DNA from 3 places in the Pseudarthrobacter sp. L19 genome. Region 2 is predicted to be linked to each of the others. Evidence: riboswitches for the same ligand, from Rfam matches in the RefSeq annotation. Region 2 holds a riboswitch; each other region holds the start of a gene.
What was found. Region 2 has a riboswitch for thiamine pyrophosphate ahead of ACRQ5B_RS13000 (bifunctional hydroxymethylpyrimidine kinase/phosphomethylpyrimidine kinase). Riboswitches for the same ligand answer to the same signal wherever they lie in the genome.

Region 1: linked by a shared signal. The riboswitch ahead of thiO (glycine oxidase ThiO) and the one ahead of ACRQ5B_RS13000 (bifunctional hydroxymethylpyrimidine kinase/phosphomethylpyrimidine kinase) in region 2 are both predicted to bind thiamine pyrophosphate.
Region 3: linked by a shared signal. The riboswitch ahead of ACRQ5B_RS07205 (ECF transporter S component) and the one ahead of ACRQ5B_RS13000 (bifunctional hydroxymethylpyrimidine kinase/phosphomethylpyrimidine kinase) in region 2 are both predicted to bind thiamine pyrophosphate.

The regions. Positions count from the first base shown of each region.
Region 1 is NZ_CP193935.1:2,303,753-2,308,056, reverse strand. It holds gene ACRQ5B_RS11010 (thiazole synthase) at 1-129, opposite strand, end outside; gene thiS (sulfur carrier protein ThiS) at 135-371, opposite strand; partial or broken gene thiO (glycine oxidase ThiO) at 368-1,662, opposite strand; TPP riboswitch at 1,653-1,770, opposite strand; gene thiE (thiamine phosphate synthase) at 1,797-2,489, shown strand; gene ACRQ5B_RS10990 (ferritin-like fold-containing protein) at 2,524-3,237, opposite strand; gene ACRQ5B_RS10985 (RNB domain-containing ribonuclease) at 3,279-4,304, shown strand, end outside.
Region 2 is NZ_CP193935.1:2,726,910-2,731,213, reverse strand. It holds gene rpmA (50S ribosomal protein L27) at 48-311, opposite strand; gene rplU (50S ribosomal protein L21) at 371-679, opposite strand; gene ACRQ5B_RS13000 (bifunctional hydroxymethylpyrimidine kinase/phosphomethylpyrimidine kinase) at 1,045-2,622, opposite strand; TPP riboswitch at 2,681-2,778, opposite strand; gene ACRQ5B_RS12995 (Rne/Rng family ribonuclease) at 2,932-4,304, opposite strand, start outside.
Region 3 is NZ_CP193935.1:1,539,448-1,543,751, forward strand. It holds gene ACRQ5B_RS07180 (Na+/H+ antiporter subunit E) at 1-375, shown strand, start outside; gene ACRQ5B_RS07185 (monovalent cation/H+ antiporter complex subunit F) at 372-650, shown strand; gene mnhG (monovalent cation/H(+) antiporter subunit G) at 640-1,047, shown strand; gene ACRQ5B_RS07195 (DUF4235 domain-containing protein) at 1,090-1,353, opposite strand; gene ACRQ5B_RS07200 (hypothetical protein) at 1,459-2,181, shown strand; TPP riboswitch at 2,208-2,349, shown strand; gene ACRQ5B_RS07205 (ECF transporter S component) at 2,470-3,048, shown strand; gene ACRQ5B_RS07210 (ABC transporter ATP-binding protein) at 3,059-4,304, shown strand, end outside.

The sequences.
Region 1 (4,304 bases), 420 kb from region 2:
GTCGAGGCTGGGCGCGCCGCCGGTGCCCATGATCAGCCGGGAGCCCAGCTCCACGCCGTCGAAGGTTACCGGGTCGCGGTGCGCCGTGGCCTTCACTGCGGGCTCCTGCGCGGTGTCTGCTTCGTTCATGCCGTTCATCCTCCCTGTACCGCGGTGACGAGTTCGACGTCGTCGCCCTCGATAAGTTCTGTGGCGTGCCACCTGCTGCGGGGCACGACCTCGGCGTTGCGTGCGACGGCGACGCCGAGTTTGCGTCCGTCCGTGGCCTGGCCGTTGTCCGCCAGGGGCCGTCCGGTGATGCCGCTGACGAGGGCGCCAACCGTGGCGTTGTCCGGGAGCGCGTGCGGCTTTCCGTTTAGCGTGATGTTCATGCGGTTGTCCTGTGGGTCGCGGGGTGGAGAGCGTTGGTTGGGCTGTGCGCCTGGCTGCGCTCAGCGTCGGTGTGCGGGTGGTCGAAGCGGTCCGGGAGGAACCCGTCCCAGCGCGGGTCCGGGGTGCCGTCCAGCAGTTCCCGGCAGATGGCCGCGGCGGCCGGGGTCAGCAGCACCCCGTGCCGGAAGAATCCGGTGGCGATCACCAGGCCCGGGACGTGGCCGCCGCCGGCGGAGGTACGGACCCGGCCCAGCAGCGGGGCGTTGTCGGGGGTGCCGGGGCGGGCCCTGGCCGTGGCCTCGACGAGTTCCAGCTCGGCGACGGCCGGGACCAGCTGCTGGGCATCGCGCAGCAGCTGGTAGACCCCGCCGGCGGAGACGGCCCGGTCATAAGCCTGGTCCTCGCGCTGGGTGGCGCCAACCACCACGGTGCCGTCCCCGCGTGGAACGATGTAGACCGGAATGCCGCGGACCAGCCCGCGGACGGTGGAACTCAGCAGGGGACGCAGCCGCTCGGGCACCCGGAGCCGGAGGATGTCACCATGGACCGGCCGCAGCGGCAGGGTGAGCCCGGCCGGGAGGTCCTGTAGGGCGGCGGCGCCCAGTCCGTTGGCCACGATGGTTTCGGCCGCCCGGACCTCCCCTCCCCGCTGAGCCGGACGCCGGTGACCCGGCCGTCCGCTTGGATCAGGCTCTCGGCGCGTTGCGGGACGGCCCGGAATCCGGTGTCGGCGGCCAGCAGGGCTCTGATCCGGGTTATCAGGCGGCGCGGGTCCACCTGGTGGTCGGCGGGGATCTCGAAGGCACAGGAGATGGCCGGGCTGAGCAGCGGTTCGCGGCGGCGGGCCTCCCGCACGGTGAGGGGTTCGACGGACAGGCCGGAGGCCAGTTGGAGGGCGCGCAGGTCCGCGAGCGCCTGGCGGTCCGCGGCGTCGGCACCCACGGCGAGGGTCGGCGTCGGCAGGTAGCCGGTGCCCGCTCCCCCGTCGCCGTCGTCGGCGAGGCTGCCGGCGAAGGCGGGCCAGAGCCGGGAGGACTCCAGCATCAGGGGCAGGAGCCCCTCCTCCTGGTAGTGGAGTTCGCTCACGGGGGCCAGCATGCCGGCGGCGGCCCAGCTGGCCCCGTCCCCGGGGGCGTCGTCGACCAGCGCCACGGTCCGCCCGGAGCGCCGGAGTTCCCAGGCGATGCCGTGGCCGATCACGCCCCCGCCAATCACGACGGCGTCGAGGGGGCCGTCAGGCCGGGCACCGGGGTCCTCAGGCCGGGCAGCGGGGCCGGGGGTGGTGTTCATGGGTTCCTTCCCTACGCCGGTACTAGCCGGATCAGGTCAAGCGGTCGGCTCTGACGCCCTCTCAGCCCTGCGCCGTCGACGGCGTGCGGGGCTCCCGCGGTATGCGCCCAGTTTAGAGGAACTACGCTTGGGGCATGAGCCAGGATGTCCACAGCACCGCCCGTTTGTACCTCTGCACCGATGCCCGCAAGGACCGCGGAGACTTTGAAACCTTCGTCGACGCCGCGTTTACCGGGGGCGTGGACATCATCCAGCTCCGGGACAAGACCATCGAAGCCGCGGAGGAACTCGAACTCCTGGAGGTCCTGCACACGGTCGCGGCGCGCCACGGCCGGCTCTGGGCGGTCAACGACCGGGCGGACCTGGCCTCGTTGGCCGGCGCCCCGGTGTTCCACATCGGGCAGAAGGACATTCCGTTCCGTGCGGCCCGGGACTTCCTCGGCAAGGACACCGTGATCGGCCTGTCCACCCACTCCCCGGAGCAGGTGGACGCCGCCATCGCCGCCGCGCCTGGCCGCAGCGGGCTGGACTACTTCTGCGTGGGCCCGGTCTGGGCCACCCCCACCAAGCCCGGCCGTGCCGCCGTTGGCCTGGACCTGGTCCGCTACGCCGCCGACGCGATTGAGCGCGCCGAGGCCGCGGGCGACGGCGGAAAGGTGGCCGGCGTCGTGCCGTGGTTCGCAATCGGCGGCATCGACCTGACGAACGTGGAGCAGGTCCTCGACGCCGGGGCCCGGCGGATCGTGGTGGTCCGGGCGATCACCGAGGCCGACGACCCCGCTGCTGCGGCGCAGGCGCTGCTCTCCGCCCTCGACGCCCGGGCGTAAGCCCTGCCGGTTGCCCCGGGCGGGTGCAGGCTCTCTACCCGGCGAGGCCCAGCATGGTCATCCGGCGCGAGTGTGCCGTGGCCAGCGAGGTCAGCAGCGCCCGGACCGGATCCGTGCCCGCCGGGACGCCGTTGGATGGGGAGCCATTGCCCGTTGCCCCTGTGCCCGCTGCGTCCGAACCCTGGACGCCAAGGAAGGCGTGGTCGGCCGCGACCCGCTGCGCCTGGGTCAGCGCCTCGCCGAGGAGCCGCCGTGCCCACAGCGCCAGCCGGGAGGCCAGCCGTGGATCGTCGGCCAGGGCCTGTTTGAGCCGTTCGCGCAGCACCTCGGTGGCCTCTTCGGAGGCCTGGACCTGCTCCACCAGTGCCGCGGTGGCGGGATCCAGCCGCGGAATCAGGGAGCGGTAGAAGTCGGCGGAGACGGTGTCGATGACGTACGCCTTCATCAGCGACTCGAACCAGTCGGCTGGCCGCGTCCGCTCATGGAAGTGGTCAACCGAGCGCTGGAACGGCACCATGGCCCCCTCCACGTCCTCGCCCATCTCCTGCAGCCGGGCGCACACCAGTTCATAGTGCTCGAACTCCCGCACCGCCAGCCGGCCCAGCACGGCCCGGTCCCGGAGGGTGGGCGCATAGCGGGCGTCGGAGGAAAGCCGTTCAAAGGCGGAGAGTTCGCTGTAGGCCATCACGCCGAGCAGGTCCGTGAGAAAGCGGTGATCGCGGGCGGAATCCGGCGTCGGAGTGCTCATCGTTCAAGACTAGCGGCGGATTTCGGGCTACCCTGACTTTCGTGTCTCACCATCGCCTGACGCCGAGCGTCCGCCAGCAGCAAAACCAGCTAGCCAAGGCGCTGAAGGCCCTGCGCACCCTCCTGGAACTGCCCGGGCCGTTCCCCGAAGAGGCGCTGCGCGACGCCGAGGCGGCGGTGGCCGGGCACGAACTCCCCGGCCTGGACCTGACGCACGTGGAGTTCGTGACGATCGACCCGGCGTCGTCCACGGATCTGGACCAGGCACTGTTCATTGACCGCTCCGGGGACGGATACAAGGTTTTCTACGCGATCGCCGATGTCCCCTCCTTCGTGGCCCCCGGCGGACCCCTCGACGCCGAGACGCGCCGCCGCGGGCAGACGTTCTACACGCCCGAGGGCCGCATTCCGCTGCACCCCGAGGTCATCAGCGAGGCCGCAGGCAGCCTCCTCGCCGGCCAGCTCTGCGCGGCCTTCGTCTGGGAGTTCGAGCTCGACGCCGCCGCCGAGGTGTCCTCGGTCCTGGTGCGCCGCGCACGCGTCATCAGCCGCGCCAAGCTCAGTTACGCCGGGGTGCAGGCGGACCTCGACGCCGGCACGGCGGCCCCCGTCCTGGAACTGCTGAAAGAGGTCGGCGGCAAGCGGGTGGAGCTCGAGCGGCAGCGCGGCGGAGCGAGCCTGAACATGCCGGACCAGGAAATCGAACAGCTCCCCGACGGCGGCTACCGGATCGTCGCGGCTCCCCCGCTGCCGGTGGAGGACTGGAACGCGCAGATTTCGCTGATGACCGGGATGGCCGCCGCGGGACTGATGCTCGAGGGCAAGGTGGGCATCCTGCGGACCATGCCCGCGCCGGACGAACGCTCCCTGCGCCACTTCCGCCGGCAGACCGGGGCGCTGGGCAAGCCGTGGGACGGGGAGACCAGCTACGGGGAATACCTGCGGACGCTGGACCCCACGGATCCCAAGCAGCTGGCGATCCTGCACTCGGCCGGGATGTTGTTCCGCGGCGCCGGGTACACCCCCTTCGACGGCAGCGTCCCGGACGACGCCATCCAATCCGCCATC
Region 2 (4,304 bases):
GTGGAGCGGACCCATTGGCCCGCCCCACCGATTATGAAACGTAGGTGCTACTCTGCGGCTGCAGCAGCCACGATGTTCACGACGCGACGGCCGCGGCGGGTGCCGAACTCGACAGCGCCGGGGGTCAGAGCGAACAGGGTGTCGTCGCCGCCACGGCCAACGCCAGCGCCCGGGTGGAAGTGGGTGCCACGCTGGCGGACGATGATCTCGCCGGCGGAAACAACCTGGCCGCCGAAGCGCTTCACGCCGAGGTACTGGGCGTTGGAGTCACGACCGTTGCGAGTGGAGCTCGCGCCTTTTTTATGTGCCATTTGGAATGCCTGCCTTCAAAATTCTGGGAAACTGCGGGAACCTGATCAGTAACGGAAAGTTACTTGATACCGGTGATCTTGACCTTGGTCAGTTCCTGACGGTGACCCTGGCGCTTCTTGTAACCGGTCTTGTTCTTGTACTTCTGGATGACGATCTTGGGACCACGGAGGTCTTCCAGGATCTCAGCCGTAACCGTTACCTTAGCCAGGTCCGCTGCGGCAGACGTGACCTTGTCACCGTCCACCAGGAGCAGTGCGGGCAGCTCAAAGGTGCTGCCGGCTCCACCGGGGACGCGGTTCAGGGTAACGAAGTCTCCAACAGAAACCTTCTCTTGGCGGCCGCCTGCGCGGACAATCGCGTACACCACTGGGGAACTCACTTCTCTCGACGTTTATTACTAGATTTGCGTGCGGAACCTGGCCCCGAACTACCGGAGCGGCTCACGCTGTGCCTCAACGCCGGCAGGTTCCCCGGGGGAACCCATGAGCTATCCCGTGGATCATCCGTCCCGCGTGGGGTGGACAGGTCCTCAAGGTCATAACCCAAGTGTTGGCGTAAGCACCGAAGATCAAGACTACGCTAATTTCGCCTTCGGCCGCAAACGAGGCAGGCCCCGGAGAGTCGGGCGTGACCGGTGCCACAGTGCCGTTTTCCAAGGAACCGGACCGGGCGCCGCAGCCGCTTTCGGGAACCGCGCCCCACCACCTTACCGGCCGCGGCTCCCGTTCCGGGTCAGGCGTGCAGCCGCGGCGCGTCGAAGAAGTCCACCTCGAAGCGCACGGAGTGGACGAAGGCCTCGGTCATGGCGCCCCGTTCGGCGGCGGAACCGCGGCGGGCGGCGGCGTCCGTGTAGCGGATCGCCTGCCGGGTCGACTCGGCGAAGGCCTCGTCCGCGTAGGTGCGCAGCCAGGCGGCGTAGGGGTGGGCTTCGTCCGCGCCCGCTGCCAGGAACTGCGCGTGCAGCGCGGCGCCGACCTCGGCGTAGAGCCAGAAGCAGGGCAGCGCCGCGGCCACGAGGACCCCGTAGCTGCCGGCCAGCGACGCGGCGTGCAGGTGGTCCACGTAGGACTTGGTGACCGGACCCTGCCGCCGCGGGGTGCCGGCACGTCCGGCCAGCCAGCTGCGGTGCAGTTCCGACTCAACTTCCAGGCACTGGGCGGCCGAGCGTGACCAGAACAGCTGCTCTGCCTCCGTCGGGGCAAGCGCGGCGGCGCGGGACAGCACCCGGGAGTAGCCATTGAGGTAAAGCGCGTCCTGGCCCAGGTAGTAGGCGAACTCGTGCTCAGGCAGGGTCCCGTCGGCCAGGCCCCGGATAAAGTCCAGGGCGTAGATTTCCGTCAGGCCCTCCGCGGCGAGCGGCTCGAGTCCGGTGGCGAAGTCGCCGGGTTCCTTGAGGTGGTCCGTGAACTGTCCCGTGCCGGCCGCGGGCGCCGGTTCCGCCGGCTGGGCGAGGTGGTGGAAGTGGTGGACGGGTCCGTTGCCGGTGCCGACGTCGAGCCGTCCGGCCTCGCGCAGCGCCCCCAGCAGCCAGGGCTTGACGCGGCGCAGCGCGGCTTCCCAGTCCCCGCCGGCGGCGTAGGCCGTCGCAAGGGCCGAGGACAGCGAGCACCCGGTGCCGTGGCTGTTGCGGGTGTCGACCCGCTCCCCCGGCACCACCACGGTTTCGCTGCCGAGCAGTCCGGAGCTGTTGACCAGCGCGTCCGGGCAGCCGCCGTCGGCGTCCTCCTCGAGGTGGCCGCCCTTGACCAGGACCGTGGTTCCGGCCAGCGCGGAGAGGCGTTTGCCCTGCTCCAGCGCCTCCGCCCAGCCGGCGGCGACCGGTTCGTCCAGCAGGAGGGCGAGTTCGGCCAGGTTGGGGGTGACCAGGTCGGCGAGCGGCAGCAGGGTGTGCAGCGCCGCCACCGCCGATTCCTGCAGCAGCCGGTCACCGCTGGTGGCGACCATGACGGGGTCCAGGACGACAACGGCGGGCCGGGTGCGTTCCAGCCACGCCCGTACCGCGTCGATGACGCCGGCGTCGCCGAGCATGCCGATCTTCACGGCATCGATGGTGATGTCCTCGGCGATGGCGTCCAGCTGCTCGGTCAGGAAGGCGGCGGGCGGCACGTGCACGGACCGGACGCCGCGGGTGTTCTGGGCGGTCAGGGCCGTGATGGCGGCCATGCCGTAGCCACCCATGGCCGCGATGCTCTTCAGGTCCGCCTGGATTCCGGCACCGCCGGAAGGGTCGGACCCCGCGATGGCGAGGACCCTGGGGATCGCGGCCCGCCCGGTGGGTGCAGCCTGCGCTGCGGGAAATACCGTCTGCAGGAAGGTGGCGCCGGCCGCGGGAACGGTTGAAGGTGCCGCGGGTGCTGCCGCGGGTTGGGTCGAAGACAAGAGACATCCCTTCGCCGGTGCTAACCGGACAGGTTCAACGGGTGTGGATCTCAGCCGGCCCGATGCGCGGCACCCCGTGTCGCGTTCCAGCGTAGCGCCCCTCCCCGGGTTCTCCCGCCCGTCCCGTCCTCCGACCGGTCTCCCCCTTAACCGGCTCGCGGGTACCGCCCGGAGTCGACGCTTCGAAACGTCGAGTCCGGGAGATACCCGCGAGTGGTGCCGATGCGTGCGGCCGAGCGGTTACAGCTCCGAGGCCGGTACGCCGACGCCGAGGATGATCGGGCCGCCGTTGTCCTTGACCACAGGCTTGACCGTTTCCGGCGCCTTGGCCTCGTGGACCGAGCCCTGGCCGGATGCGGCCGAGGCCTGCCGGTGCTGCTCGACGGCGGTCTCGTTGGCCGCCCCCTGGGCACGGCTGGCGCTGCGGTGCCGCCGCGGACGGCGCTGACCGGTGGCCGGTTCATCAGCCGCGGGGGTGCGGGTGGCGACGGGGGCCGCCACCGGTGCAGCCGTCTTCGGAGCCTCCTGCTGCCGGGTGTCCTGCTTCGGAGCCTCCTGCTGCCGGGTGTCCTGCTTGGGAGCCTGCTGCGGGGCGGGTTCCCGGCGCGCTTCGGGCTCGGCCGCGCGGTTGCGGGCGTTCGGCGGCTGGATCCGGGCCGTGCGGGCACGTCCCCGGCCCCGGGTTGCCCGGGACTGGTCAGCGGACCGACCGGCGGCCGGAGCCTCGGCGGGTGCCTCAGCCTCCGGGGCAGGGGTTTCCTCGGACCGTGCTTCCACAGACGGCGCTTCCACAGGCGGGGCGGCCTCGCGGGCCGCGGTCTCCGTTGGCCCGGACTGGCGGTTCCGCGAGTCCGAGTCGCCCAGGTTGGCGAACGCCTCGGTCAGCAGGTCCAGCGTCAGGGCCGGCTGCGGCGCCTGCTCGGCGTGCTCGACGAAGGGCAGGGCCACCTGCTCGCCGCCGAAGGTCAGCACGGCGGCGGGACGGCCGGCTGCTTCCTCGGTGGAGGCCAGCTCGACGGCGGCATCCAGGGCCGCCTGCCTGGTCTCGGCGTCGGGCGCTGCGGTGGCTTCGCCGTCGTGCAGGTGCGCCGCGTGGGCCGCCGCCGCGATGTTCGCCAGTGCGGCCCGGGTGGCCTCGGCCTTGGCGTGCCGCTCGGCCTCGGTGGGCTCGTGGTGCCCGGCAGCCGGTGCCTGCTGCTGGACCTCGGTGCCCTGGCCGCCCTTGCCGCGGCGGCGCTTACGCTCGTTGCGGGCGGCGGGCTGCTGCTCGGTGCGCGGAACGTGGTGTTCCGCGGCGACGGTGTTGGCGCGGCGGTGCTCGACCGGCTCGTCGTGCGTGACGACGCCCCGGCCGGCGCAGGCCTCGCACTGCTCGCCGAAGACTTCCAGCAGGCCGGTGCCCATCCGCTTACGGGTCATCTGAACGAGGCCCAGTGAGGTCACCTCGGCCACCTGGTGCTTGGTCCGGTCCCGGCCCAGGCACTCCACCATGCGGCGCAGGACCAGGTCGCGGTTGGATTCAAGCACCATGTCGATGAAGTCGATCACGATGATGCCGCCGATGTCGCGGAGGCGCAGCTGGCGGACGACTTCCTCGGCCGCTTCCAGGTTGT
Region 3 (4,304 bases), 1.2 Mb from region 2:
CGGTTCAACGTGCTGCGCGCCATCCCCTTCGGCGTGGTGTTCCTGGCCAAGGTGGTCGCGGCGAGTTTCCAGGTCCTCTACCTCGCCGTGGTGCGCGGGCCCCGGGTGATCAGCGCCGTCGTCGCCGTCCCGCTCCGCAGCCATTCGGACCTCCTGGTCACCGCCACCGGCCACGTGATTTCGTTGATCCCGGGATCCCTGGTGGTGGAGGTGGACCGGACCACGTCCACGCTCTACATCCACGGCATCAACGTCCGCGACGCCGACGACGCCGCCAAGCTCCGCAAGGACGTCCGGGATACCGAGGCCGGCCTGATCCGGATCATGGGCACCCCGGAGGAAGTTTCCGCCCTCAAGCAGGAGGCAGCCGCATGATGCCGATCGTCCTGGCCGTCACCGCCGTGATCCTGTCCCTCGCAGCCGGCGGCGCCATCATCCGGATCGCCCGCGGGCCGTCCCTGCTGGACCGGGTCCTCGCCGCCGACGTGCTGCTGGCCATCCTGGGCGCGGCGCTGTGCATCGACATGGCCGTCAACCGGCACCTGAACAACCTGATGCTGCTGGTGGCGATCTCGATCATCGGCTTCGTCGGCTCGGTGACGGTGGCCCGCTTCGTGGCCGACCGGAGGAGGCACCCCCATGAATCCTGAGACCTTTTCCGCAGACCCGGTGATCGACGCCGTGTCCGCCGTGTTCATGGTGGTAGGCGCGCTGATGTCCCTTGGCGCGGCGATCGGCCTGCTCCGCTTCCCGGACCTGATGAGCCGGATGCACGCAGCCACCAAGCCGCAGGTCCTCGGTCTGTTTTTGCTGCTGTGCGCCGTGGGCCTGCAGATGCGCACCTGGTGGGTGTGGCCGGTGCTGGTGGTCGCGTGGATCTTCCAGCTGCTGACGGTCCCGGTCTCCGCGCACATGGTGGGCCGCGCCGGCTACCGCACCAAGCACCTCCACCCGGAGCTGCTGAGCGCGGACGAGCTCGAAGCGGTGGTGCAGCAGGCCGCCGGGGAACGCGGCTTGAACGACGACGGGGAGCCCCGCCGGGACTGATGCCCGGGGGACTCCCCGTCGGAGTCCGGTGGTGCGGTGTGCCTAGACGATGTCCTGAGTCTTGGCGAAGCGGCTGATGGCCCGCTGCGTGCCGCGGTTGGCGAGGACCTGGATGACGGCGCTCACCGAGGCCGAGATCAGCGCGAAGGTCAGGGCCTGGCGCAGGGTGGTGGGGACGTCGTCGTCGTGGCCCTTCGGCGGCTTGTTGCCGGTGGACTTCTCCCAGACGGTGTCCACGAGCTTGGTGCCGACGAGACCGGCGACCAGGCTGATGCCGGTGCCGAGCAGTTTGATGACAATGTTCATTTCGTGCTCCTTGCGGGTGGAAACAGGGCTGTCCCTAGCCTACTGGCACACCGGTCCGGGGCGGACGCCCCTGTCCGCCGCGCGCCGCCCGGCCTACCGTCGGGCATGGACAGAGACCCGAGAGCACCCTGGGCGCCGTTCCAGCTGGCGGCCGGCTGCTGCGCGATCGCCTTTGTCGTGCTGCTGGTGCTGGCCCTCGTGTTGGACTTCATCGCGCCGCCGCCGGTCGACGGGGCCGTGCCGACGCTGGAGTTCATCGCCCGCAACAAGCCCGTCTACGTCGCCGAGCAGCTGCTCTGGACGGTCCCCAACATCCTGGCGGTGCCCGTGTTCGCCGCGCTATTCCTGGCGTGCGCTCCGGCGGCACAGGGCGTGGCGCGGGGTCTGGCGCTGGGTGGCGCCCTGGTGGGCGGGCTGTCCTGGGCGCTGATCCTTGCCATCCCGGTCACCAGCCGCGGTTCCCTGGTGCTGGTCTATCTCAGCGACCGGTACGCCGGGGCGGCCGACGACGCCGCGCGGCAGCGGATCAGTGCCGCCGCTGAGGCGCTGATCGCCGAGAACAACACACCCGCCGTCGCCGGTGTGCTTTCCGCGGCGGGCATCCTCCTGATGTCCGTGGCCATGGTGCGGGGAGGGCTCTCCAGGGCTGTGGGCTGGCTGGGCATCGCCGCCGGTGCCCTGGGGCTGCTCGCGGAGGCGCTGCGGTACCTCGTCCCGGCGCTCTACGGCGGCTACGGCCTCCTCATGTGGGCGTGGTTCGTGGCGGTCGGCATCGTGCTGATCCGGCTCGGCCGGAAGCGGAGGCGGGCCCCGGCGGCGCGGGTGTAAACTGGCCCAGCCCACACGGGCGACATTCACAACGACAGGGGAGCGCCGCCGTCGGACCCTTCCGGAGGAATCCGGAAACCGTAGGTGGGCGCTGAGAGTGCGGACAGCCGCAGACCCTCGAACCTGATCCGGTTAGTACCGGCGCAAGGGAGTCGAGTTCTCAGGGTGTCCGGAACACGCGGCAGCGGCCGCCGTGGCCGGAACACCCTCCCCTCCTGTACCTCAGGAGGACGACATGACCGATATTTCCACCCCCGCACCACAGCGGCCGGCAAGAAGAGCTGGCGCGTGGCCGACATTGTCCTGGCGGCGCTGATCGCGATCGCCGGCGGCGTCATCTTCTGGGCCTGGGACCAGGGAGCCAACGTGGTCTCAATCCCGCTCACCGCCGTCTACCCGCCCCTGACCGGCCTCTACGCCGGCGGCTGGATGATCCCCGCGGTCCTGGGCATGCTGGTGGTCCGCAAGCCCGGCGCCGCGCTGTTCTGCGAGGCCGTTGCCGCCACCGGTGAGCTGATCATGGGCTCCCAGTACGGCACCACCGTGCTGATCTCCGGCATCCTGCAGGGCCTCGGCGCGGAGCTGGTCTTCGCCGCCTTCCGCTACACCAAGTTCAACCTCCCGGTCTCCCTGCTCGCCGGCGCCGGTGCGGGCCTCTTCTGCGGCCTGAACGACTGCTTCCTGCCCTGGGGCTGGAACATCGCCTTCGAGGCCGGGGACAAGGCCGCCTACATCGTCTTCTGCGCCATCTCCGGTGCCGTGATCGCCGGCGGCCTGGCCTGGATCGCCACCCGCGGCCTGGCCGGGACCGGGGTGCTGGCCTCCTTCGCCTCCCGCAAGGCGGCCACCGAACCCGTCTTCTCCTGACACCCCGCGCATGAACGCCGACGACGTCCGCCCCGCCGCGGTCACCGCCCGCGGTTGGGGCTGGCGGCACGCCGGACGGTCACGCCCCGCCATCAGCGGACTGGACCTGGACATCAGCCCGGGCGAACGCGTCCTGCTGCTGGGGCCCTCCGGCGCCGGTAAATCCACACTGTTGCACGCCCTCGCCGGGGTGCTCGGCGAGGGCGGCGGCGCGGACGCGGAGGCCGACGACGCCGACGAGACCGGCAGCCTGCTGATCGACGGGGCCCCGCCCCGGGAGCGGCGGGGACGCGCCGGGCTGGTGCAGCAGGACCCGGAGACCCAGGTGGTGCTCTCCCGCGTCGGCGACGACGTCGCGTTCGGGGCGGAGAACCTTGCCGTCCCGCCCGCGGAGATCTGGGCGAGGGTGGGCGAGGCGCTCGACGACGTCGGGCTCGGTTCCCTGCCCCTGGGGCACCCGACCTCGGCCCTCTCCGGCGGGCAGAAGCAGCGGCTGGCCCTGGCCGGCATCCTCGCGATGCGGCCCGGGCTGCTGCTGCTGGACGAACCCACCGCCAACCTTGACCCCGCCGGCGTGCTGGAGGTCCGCGACGCCGTGGGCCGCTGCCTGGACCGGACCGGCGCCACCCTGGTGGTGGTGGAACACCGGGTTTCCGTGTGGAAGGACCTGGTGGACCGGATCGTGGTGCTGCAGCCCGGCAGCGCGGGTGACGCCGCCGTGCTGCTGGACGGGCCGCCGGACCGGGTGCTGGCCGAGGCGCGGGAGATGTTGATCGCCGCCGGGGTCTGGGTCCCGGGCCACGTGCCGGCCACCCGCGCCCGGAGCGCCGGCAGCACCGGAAAGGGTCCGGAGACCGGCTTTGAGGCGGGCCGCCTGCTGCTGGCCGCGGAGTCCCTGGCCGTGTCCCGCGAGCGTCCCCGCCGGGGCGGCCTGCGGACCCGCTTCCGGGCCGTGCCGCCCGTGCCGGTGCAGGAGGGCATCGCCGCGCAGGTCCGCGCCGGACGCGCGCTCACCATCACCGGGCCCAACGGCGCCGGGAAATCGACCTTCGCCCTGACTCTCGCCGGGCTGCTGGCCCCGGTGGCCGGGACCGTGTCCGCCACCACCGACCTCAGCGCCGGCGCGGGCATCGACCCCTACGCCTGGAAGGCACAGCAGCTGATCCCGCGGATCGGCACGGTCTTCCAGGAACCCGAACACCAGTTCGTGACCGGCCGGGTGCTGGACGAACTGACCTTCGGGCCGCGGCAGCTGG